Regions from separate parts of the Nonomuraea monospora genome, predicted to be linked through region 1. Evidence: riboswitches for the same ligand, from Rfam matches in the RefSeq annotation. Region 1 holds a riboswitch; the other holds the start of a gene.
What was found. Region 1 has a riboswitch for glycine ahead of gcvT (glycine cleavage system aminomethyltransferase GcvT). Riboswitches for the same ligand answer to the same signal wherever they lie in the genome.
Positions count from the first base shown of each region.

Region 2: another riboswitch for glycine. It lies ahead of gcvP (aminomethyl-transferring glycine dehydrogenase); the one in region 1 lies ahead of gcvT (glycine cleavage system aminomethyltransferase GcvT).

Region 1 is NZ_BAAAQX010000003.1:333,503-337,928, reverse strand. Features, by position in the region: gene ABD331_RS08085 (aldehyde dehydrogenase family protein) at 1-544, shown strand, start outside; gene ABD331_RS08080 (3-oxoacyl-ACP reductase) at 553-1,317, shown strand; gene ABD331_RS08075 (gamma-glutamyl-gamma-aminobutyrate hydrolase family protein) at 1,320-2,006, shown strand; glycine riboswitch at 2,059-2,156, shown strand; glycine riboswitch at 2,157-2,253, shown strand; gene gcvT (glycine cleavage system aminomethyltransferase GcvT) at 2,288-3,373, shown strand; gene gcvH (glycine cleavage system protein GcvH) at 3,370-3,759, shown strand; gene ABD331_RS08060 (L-serine ammonia-lyase) at 3,814-4,426, shown strand, end outside.
Region 2 is NZ_BAAAQX010000021.1:69,668-74,093, forward strand. Features, by position in the region: gene gcvP (aminomethyl-transferring glycine dehydrogenase) at 1-1,930, opposite strand, end outside; glycine riboswitch at 2,113-2,209, opposite strand; gene ABD331_RS34450 (MerR family transcriptional regulator) at 2,322-2,942, opposite strand; gene ABD331_RS34455 (bifunctional nuclease family protein) at 3,090-3,560, opposite strand; gene ftsR (transcriptional regulator FtsR) at 3,693-4,346, opposite strand; gene ABD331_RS34465 (FHA domain-containing protein) at 4,399-4,426, opposite strand, start outside.

The DNA.
Region 1 (4,426 bases):
CGTCCAGGCGAGTGTGTACGACGCGTTCATGGAGCACCTGTCCGAGGCCGTGCGCGGCGTCGTGGTCGGCGACCCCCTCGACGAGGCCACCGAGATGGGCCCCCTGATCAGCGCCGAGCACCTGGAACGCGTCCGCGGCTTCGTCGAGGGCACCCCCTACCTCCAGGCGTCCTGTCCCCAGGGCAAGGGCTACTGGTTCCCGCCGACCGTCCTGACCCCCGAGGTCACCGACCGGGCGTTCACCGAGGAGATCTTCGGCCCCGTGGTGTCGGTGGCCAGGTTCGAGGACGAGGCGCAGGCCGTACGGATCGCCAACGACACCCCCTACGGCCTGAGCGGCTCCATCTGGACCCGCGACGTCGGGCGGGCGCTGCGCGTGGCCAGAGCCGTCGAGGCGGGCGCCCTGTCGGTGAACTCCCACTCCTCGGTCCGCTACTGGACCCCGTTCGGCGGCTTCAAGCAGTCCGGCCTCGGCAGGGAGCTCGGCCCTGACGCGCTGGCGGCGTTCACCGAGACCAAGAACGTCTTCATTTCGACGGAGTGAGTGCACACATGCAGCGGTTGCAGGATCGGGTGGCGGTCATCACCGGCGCGGGCAGCGGGATCGGGCTGGCCACGGCCCGCCGGTTCGCCGACGAAGGCGCCAAGGTGGTCTGCGCGGACATCGACGAGGAGTCGGGCGTCAAGGCCGCCGCCGAGGTGGGCGGCCTGTTCACCAAAGTAGACGTGACGAGCGAGGACGACGTCGTCCGGATGTTCCGGACGGCGTACGACACGTACGGCAGTGTGGACATCGCCTTCAACAACGCGGGCATCTCGCCGCCCGACGACGACTCGATCCTGGAGACGGGCCTCGACGCCTGGCGCCGCGTCCAGGAGGTGAACCTGACCAGCGTCTACCTGTGCTGCAAGCACGTCATCCCGTACATGCGCCGCCAGGGCAAGGGCTCGATCGTCAACACCGCCTCGTTCGTCGCCGTGCTCGGCTCGGCGACCTCGCAGATCTCCTACACCGCCTCCAAGGGCGGGGTGCTGGCGATGACGCGGGAGCTGGGCGTGCAGTTCGCCAGGGAGGGCATCAGGGTCAACGCGCTGTGCCCGGGGCCCGTCAACACGCCGCTGCTGCGGGAGCTGTTCGCCAAGGACCCGGAACGGGCGCAGCGGCGGCTGGTGCACGTGCCCGTGGGCCGCTTCGCCGAGGCGTCGGAGATCGCGGCCGCGGTGGCGTTCCTGGCCAGCGACGACGCCTCGTTCATCACGGGCGCCGAGTTCCTGGTGGACGGCGGCATCTCCAGCGCCTACGTCACGCCGCTGTAGCCATGGGACCCGTCATCGGCATCACCTGCTACGCCGAGACCGCCTCGTTCACGGTCTGGCAGGACACCCGCGCGGCGCTGCTGCCGTACACGTACGTGGAGCAGGTCGTGCGCGCGGGCGGCCAACCGGTCCTGCTGCCCCCGGCGGGTGCGCCCGCCGGGCTGGCCGGCCGCCTGGACGGCCTGATCCTGGCGGGCGGCGGCGACATCGACCCGGCCAGGTACGGCGCGGAGCCGCACGAGCGCAGCGGCTACGTCAGGAAATTTCGGGACGAGGCGGAGTTCGGCCTGCTGGCCGCCGCCCTGGACAGCGACCTGCCCTTCCTGGGCGTCTGCCGCGGCCTCCAGGTGCTCAACGTGGCCCTGGGCGGCACCCTGCACCAGCACCTGCCCGACGTGGTCGGCCACACGGACCACTGCCCTGGGCCCGGCGTCTTCGGGCATCTGCCGGTCACCCCCGTCCCCGGCACCGGCCTGGCCAAGGTGCTGGGCGAGGAGCCGGTACCGGTCCCGCACTACCACCACCAGTCCGTGAACCGGCTCGCCCCGGGCCTGACGGTCACCGCCACTGCCGAGGACGGCACGATCGAGGCCGTGGAAGCCCAGGGAACGTTCACCATGGCCGTCCAGTGGCATCCGGAGGCGGGCGAGGACCACGCGTTGTTCGAGGCGCTCGTGCGAGCCTGCTGAGACGGACGCGACAACAGCCCTGTTACGGCACTAGGCTGACGGACATCACCGTCGAAACCGTGCGGGAGAGCGCCCTGACAGCCGGTCAGGGCCCCTGAAGGAGCAAGCCCTCCCCGCAAACCTCTCAAGGCAAAGGACCGCACGGACGAGGTGTCCTCTGGAAAGCAGGCCCGTGCGGCCTCGCCGAAGGTGAAAGTCCGGCAAAAGTCGGGCGAAGCTCTCAGGCATCGATGACAGAGGGGGAGGATGCTGGCATCCACTCCTGTCCTGAGGTGCGACAAATGTCCCGACCGACACCGCTACGCGACGTTCACGAGAGCCTCGGCGCCACCCTCACCGACTTCGCCGGGTGGCTCATGCCGCTCCGGTACGGCAGCGAGTCCGCGGAGCACCGGGCCGTGCGCGAGGCGGCCGGGCTGTTCGACCTCTCGCACATGGGCGAGATCTTCCTGACCGGTCCGCAGGCGGGCCAGGCGCTCGACTACGCGCTGGTCGGCCACCTGTCGGCGCTGGCGCCCGGCAGGGCCAGGTACACCATGATCGTGAACGAGCGCGGCGGGGTGCTCGACGACCTCATCGTCTACCGGCTCGGCGACGAGGAGTTCATGGTCGTGGCCAACGCCTCCAACTACGAGCGGGTCGCCGCCGAGCTGCGGGAGCGCGCCACCTCCTACGACGCCGAAGTGGACGACCGCTCCGCGCGGTACGCGCTGATCGCCGTGCAGGGCCCGCGCTCGCAGGAGATCCTCGCCACGCTCACCGACGCCGACCTCGACGGGCTGAAGTACTACGCGGGCCTGCCCGGCGTGGTGGACGGCCGGCAGGCGCTGATCGCCCGTACCGGCTACACCGGCGAGGACGGGTTCGAGCTGTTCGTGGCGAACGAGGACGCCGTGCCGCTCTGGCACGCCCTCACCGCGGCCGGGGAGCCGTACGGGATCAAGCCCGCGGGCCTGTCCAGCCGCGACACGCTCAGGCTGGAGGCGGGCATGCCGCTGTACGGCAACGAGCTGAGCGAGCGGCTCACCCCGTTCGACGCGGGGCTGGGCAGGGTGGTGAAATTCGACAAGCCGGGCGACTTCGTCGGCAGGTCGGCGCTCGAGGCGGTCAAGGACGACCCGCCGCGGCGCAGGCTCGTCGGCCTCGTCGCGCGGACCCGCCGGGTGCCGCGCCACGGTTACCCGGTCACCAAGGACGGCGTCGTCGTCGGCGAGGTCACCAGCGGTGCGCCCTCCCAGACCCTGGGAAAGCCCATCGCGATGGCCTACGTCGACACCGGCGCCGATTCAGGCCTGGCTGTGGACATCCGGGGCAGCCATGAACCTATGGACCTGGTTGAGCTGCCCTTTTACAGGAGGAACAAGTGAGCAACATCCCTGACGACCTGAGCTACACCAAGGAGCACGAGTGGGTGGCCGGTCTTGACGACAGCACCACCGTGACGATCGGCGTCACGGCCTTCGCCGCCGAGTCCCTTGGTGACGTCGTCTACGTGCAGCTCCCCGAGGTCGGCACGAGCGTCGAGCAGGGCGACTCCGTCGGCGAGGTGGAGTCGACCAAGTCCGTGAACGAGATCTACTCCCCGGTGGGCGGCGAGATCACCGAGGTGAACCAGTCCGTCGTGGACGACCCTGGCCTCGTCAACAGCGACCCGTACGGCGAGGGCTGGATGTTCAAGGTGCGCGTCGAAGGCGACCCCGAGGACCTGCTCACGCCTGAGGAGTACACCGCTCTCACCTCGGGCGGGTCCTGACCCAACCGCCGGGGCCCCGCGCGGGCCCCGGCCTCTCATGAAGGGCGCACATCAATGGCGATCAGCGTCTTCGACCTCTTCAAGATCGGCATCGGCCCGTCGAGCTCCCACACCGGCGGCCCGATGGCGGCGGCGCACAAGTTCGTCCGCGGCCTGCACGAGGACGGCCTGCTGGAGCGGGTCGCGAGCGTGGAGGCCATCCTGTACGGCTCGCTCGGCCTGACCGGCAAGGGCCACGGCAGCGACAAGGCGGTCCTGCTCGGCCTGTCCGGCGAGAAGCCCGAGCTGGTGGACGTGGACACCGTCGACGCCCGCGTCGCGCAGATGCGCGAGTCCGGCACCGTCAAGCTCTACGGCACCCGCGAGATCCCCTTCGTCATCGGCGAGCACCTCGTCTTCGAACGCAAGATCTCCCTGCCCGAGCACCCCAACGGCATGCGCTTCACCGCCCGCGACGCCTCCGGCGAGCAGCTCCGCGAGAAGGTCTACTTCTCGGTCGGCGGCGGCTTCGTGGTGGACGAGAAGGCCACCGGCGCCGACCGCATCAAGCCCGACGACACCGTGCTGCCCTACCCCTTCACCACCGGCGAGGAGCTGCTCAAGCACTGCTCCAACACCGGGCTGTCGATCTCCGCCCTGATGCTGCAGAACGAGCAGGCGTTCGGCC
Region 2 (4,426 bases), on a different contig from region 1:
CGCCGTGCGTGGACGGGTACGTCACCATGATCGCCGACAGCGCGTCACGGTGCTTCTCGATCTTGGCGTCGAGGTCGGCCAGGTCCACGTTGCCGTCGTCGTCGCAGGCCACGACCACGACGCGCATGCCGGCCATGACGGCGCTGGCGGCGTTCGTGCCGTGCGCGGAGGACGGGATGAGGCACACGTCGCGCTCGCCCTGCCCGTTGGCGCGGTGGTAGGCGCGGATGGCCAGCAGCCCGGCGAACTCGCCCTGGGAGCCGGCGTTCGGCTGGATGGAGACGGCGTCGTAGCCGGTCACCTCGGCCAGCCAGCCCTCCAGCGTGCCGATCAGCTCGCGGTAGCCCTCGGCCTGGTCGTCGGGCGCGTACGGGTGCACGGCGGCGAACTCGGGCCAGGTGATGGGCTCCATCTCGGTGGTCGCGTTCAGCTTCATCGTGCAGGAGCCGAGCGGGATCATCGAGCGGTCCAGCGCGATGTCCTTGTCCTGCAGCCTGCGCAGGTAGCGGAGCATCGCGGTCTCGGAGCGGTGGCTGTGGAAGACCGGGTGGGTCAGGTACGGGCTCTCGCGCAGCAGGCCGTCGGGCAGCGCGTCGGGGGCGTCCTCGGGGGCGAGGCCGGCGCTGACGCCGAACGCCGCCCACACCCCGGCCAGCTCGGCGGCGCCGGTCTTCTCGTCGCAGGCGACGGAGACGTGGTCGTCGTCCACCCGCCAGAGGTTGACGCCCCGCTCGGCGGCGGCGGCCACGACGGCGGCGGCCCTGCCGGGCACGCGGGCCAGCACGGTGTCGAAGAACTCGCCGTGCACGACCTCCACGCCGCCGCCGCGCAGCCCCTCGGCCAGGGCGGTGGCGTGGCGGTGCACGCGGTGCGCGATGCCGCGCAGGCCCTCGGGGCCGTGGTAGACGGCGTACATGCTCGCGATGACGGCGAGCAGCACCTGGGCGGTGCAGATGTTGCTGGTGGCCTTCTCGCGGCGGATGTGCTGCTCGCGGGTCTGCAGGGCCAGGCGGTAGGCGGGGTCGCCGTCGGCGTCCACGGACACGCCGACGAGGCGGCCGGGAAGCTGCCGCTGCAGGCCCTCGCGTACGGACATGTAGGCGGCGTGCGGCCCGCCGAACCCGAACGGCACCCCGAAGCGCTGCGAGGAGCCGATGGCGATGTCGGCGCCCAGCTCGCCGGGCGCGGCGACCAGCGTCAGGGCGAGCAGGTCGGCGGCGGCCACGACGAGCGCGCCGGCCTCGTGCGCGGCGGCGGCCACGGCGCGGAAGTCACGCAGCCGGCCGGACGCGCCGGGGTACTGCACGAGCAGGCCGAAGCACTCGGGCAGCTCGCCCTCCAGGTCGTGCTCCACGAGCGTGATGCCGAGCGGCTCGGCCCTGGTGGCCAGCACCGCCTTGGTCTGCGGCAGCGCGTCGGCGTCCACCACGAACACGTCGCTCTTCGACTTGCCCGCCCTGCGGGCCAGCGTCATGGCCTCGGCCGCGGCGGTGCCCTCGTCCAGCAGCGACGCGCCGGAGACGGCCAGGCCGGTGAGGTCGGAGACGACCGTCTGGAAGTTCAGCAGCGCCTCCAGGCGGCCCTGCGAGATCTCCGGCTGGTACGGCGTGTAGGCGGTGTACCAGCCCGGGTTCTCCAGCAGGTTGCGGCGGATGACGCCGGGCGTGACGGTGTCGTAGTAGCCGAGGCCGATCATGGAGGTGAGCACGCGGTTGCGCCCGGCCAGGGCGCGCAGCTCGGCGATGGCCTCGGCCTCGCCGATCGCGGCGGGCAGCTTGAGCTTGTCCTTGGCCCTGATCGCCTCGGGGACGGCCACCGCCACCAGGTCCGCGACGGATTCGAAGCCCACGGCCTCGAGCATGCGCTGCTGGTCGGGCTCAGAGGGGCCGATGTGCCTGGACGAGAACGGCGGAGCTGACAGATCGGTCATGGGGTGTGCCTCCCGAGGCGTATGGAGACCGGCGCCAGGGCGCGGACGAGTGCCGGATCTCCCCCTCTGTCAGCGCGGCCCCGCGATGTGCGGCGGCGCCACGACCTGAGAGCTTCACCCCCGGTGGGGCTTGCACCGTCGGTGAGGCGCGCCTGGCGGGTGCGCCTGCTTTCCAGAGTTGCCTCACCCGAGCGGTACTGGATGCCTGAGAGATTCCGGGGAGGGTTGCTCCTTCGGCGCCCCGGAACCAGTGCCCGGGGACTCTCCCGCACGGGGTCGTCAGCCTTGCTGTCCTAGATTACTACGCCGGGCCCGGATGACGGCTCACCGGACCGCTTCCGGCCACCGGCGCACCGCAGGAGCGCACGGACGAAGTACAGCTCGGGGAAGGTCAGCCGGTGCGGCGCGCGCGGCGCCTGCGGGCCAGCTCGTCAGCGGGATGGTCGGCCGGGACGGTGTCCTCGACCGCCGCGCGTTCCCCCGGCAGCTCCGCGAGCGACCCCTCGACTTCCCGCCAGACCCGGCCGAGCGCGATGCCGAACACGCCCTGGCCGCCTTGGAGCAGATCGATCACCTCGTCGGCGGAGGTGCACTCGTACACGCTCACGCCGTCGCTCATCAGCGTGATCTGCGCGAGGTCGGCGACCCCGCGGTCACGCAGGTGCTGCACCGCCGTACGGATCTGCTGCAGCGACACCCCGGTGTCGAGGAGCCGCTTGACGACCTTGAGCACCAGGATGTCGCGGAAGCTGTAGAGCCGCTGGGAGCCCGACCCGTGCGCCGCCCTTATCGTGGGCTCAACCAGGCCCGTGCGCGCCCAGTAGTCGAGCTGCCTGTAGGTGATGCCGGCCGCGGCGCAGGCCGTCGGCCCGCGGTATCCGATGTCGCCCGGCAGCGCCGTCGGCTGCTCGTCGAAGAGCAGACCCTGCTCCCCGGCACGCTGCCGCGCGCTCTCGCGCCGCACCGGATCTTCCTGGCCGGCCGTCTTTCCCTCGCCGCTGCTGACCGCCACGCGGACCTCCGGCTTTCTCTCATCCCGTGGCCTGATCTGGGGGTTCATAAAGGGCGACCACGGGTTTCACTTGCACCGTAGGACCGTGACCATGCTCAGTCAACGATCCGGCTCGGCGCGTCGTGAAGCGTAAATGCACTGAAATACCTACCCCGCCCTGCCGAAGTCTTCGGGAGTGATCGTGTCAAGGAACTCCCTGAACTTCTCCACCTCGTCCTCCTGGTCGTCCGGGATGATCACTCCGGCCTCCTGGACGACCTCCTCACTGGCGAAGATGCGGGCCCCGGTGCGCAGGGCGAGCGCGATCGAGTCGGAGGGACGGGCGCTCACCTCCACGCCGTTGGAGAACACCAGATCGGCGAAGAAGATGCCGTCGCGCAGAGCGACGATGTTGACGGCGCGCAGGCCGACGCCCAGCGCGCTCAGCACGTCACGGAAGAGATCATGGGTGAGCGGCCGCGGCGGAGGCTCCTCCGCCTGTGCCAGCGCGATGGCCGTGGCCTCGGTCATGCCAATCCATATAGGAAGGAACCGCTCCCCGTGTGCCTCCTTGAGCAAGACGATCGGCTGATTAGTGGGCATTTCTACTCGAACGCCCACGACCTCCATCTGCAACACGGGCTGCTCCGTATTCCTGACCGGTCACCCGGCACAGCTCTTCGATCATCGCTTCTGCTGACTTGGCTTCGCAATTCAACGTAACACCCGGGGGGCCTGGAATGTGCCTCCGCCTCCCAGCTCGCTACGGTCTCAACGTCCCAGGACCGATCGGACACCCGTGCGCACAAGGGATGCGTGCAGGTCGAGCAGCAGAGTGGACAGCTCTCTGGCGACCTCGTCGGCCTCGCCGATGGCTCCCGGGCGGCGCCGTTTGAGTATGGGCGCGACCGTCTGCTCGACGAGCCCGGCCTCCCGCTCGGCCGCCGCCTTTACCGCCCGCAGATGGCGGGCGTGCAGGCCGAAACGGGCCAGGGCGCCCACGGTGCGGGCCACCTTGAGCGCCTCCTCGTCGTAACGCCTGGCCACCGGCGCCAGCAGGCCGTAGTCCTCCAGCTCGGCGAGGGTCTCCTCGTCGATCGCGGCGGCCTCCAGCAGCTCGGCCCTGCTGAGCCTGATCTCCTGCGTCTGCTGCAGGGCGCGCGGGCGGCCGAAGCTCTCGGCCATCCTGTCCTTGATCACCCGCAGCGGCAGGTAGTGGTCACGCTGCTCGGTGAGGATGAAGCGGAGCTGCTCGACGTGCAGGTGCGTGAACTTGCGGTAGCCGGACGGGCTGCGCTCGGGCTCGATCAGGCCCTCGCCCTCCAAGAACCTGATCTTGGAGATCGTCACGTCGGGGAACTCGCCCTGCAGCAGGGCGAGCACCTCCCCGATGCTCATGTGCGAGCGCGCAGCCTGTGAACTCATACCGCCTCCCGCGGACGGCCGCCCGTCACCGTGAGTCGCTCACCGCACCCGCTCATACGCCGGAGTTGCCCCGCATCAGG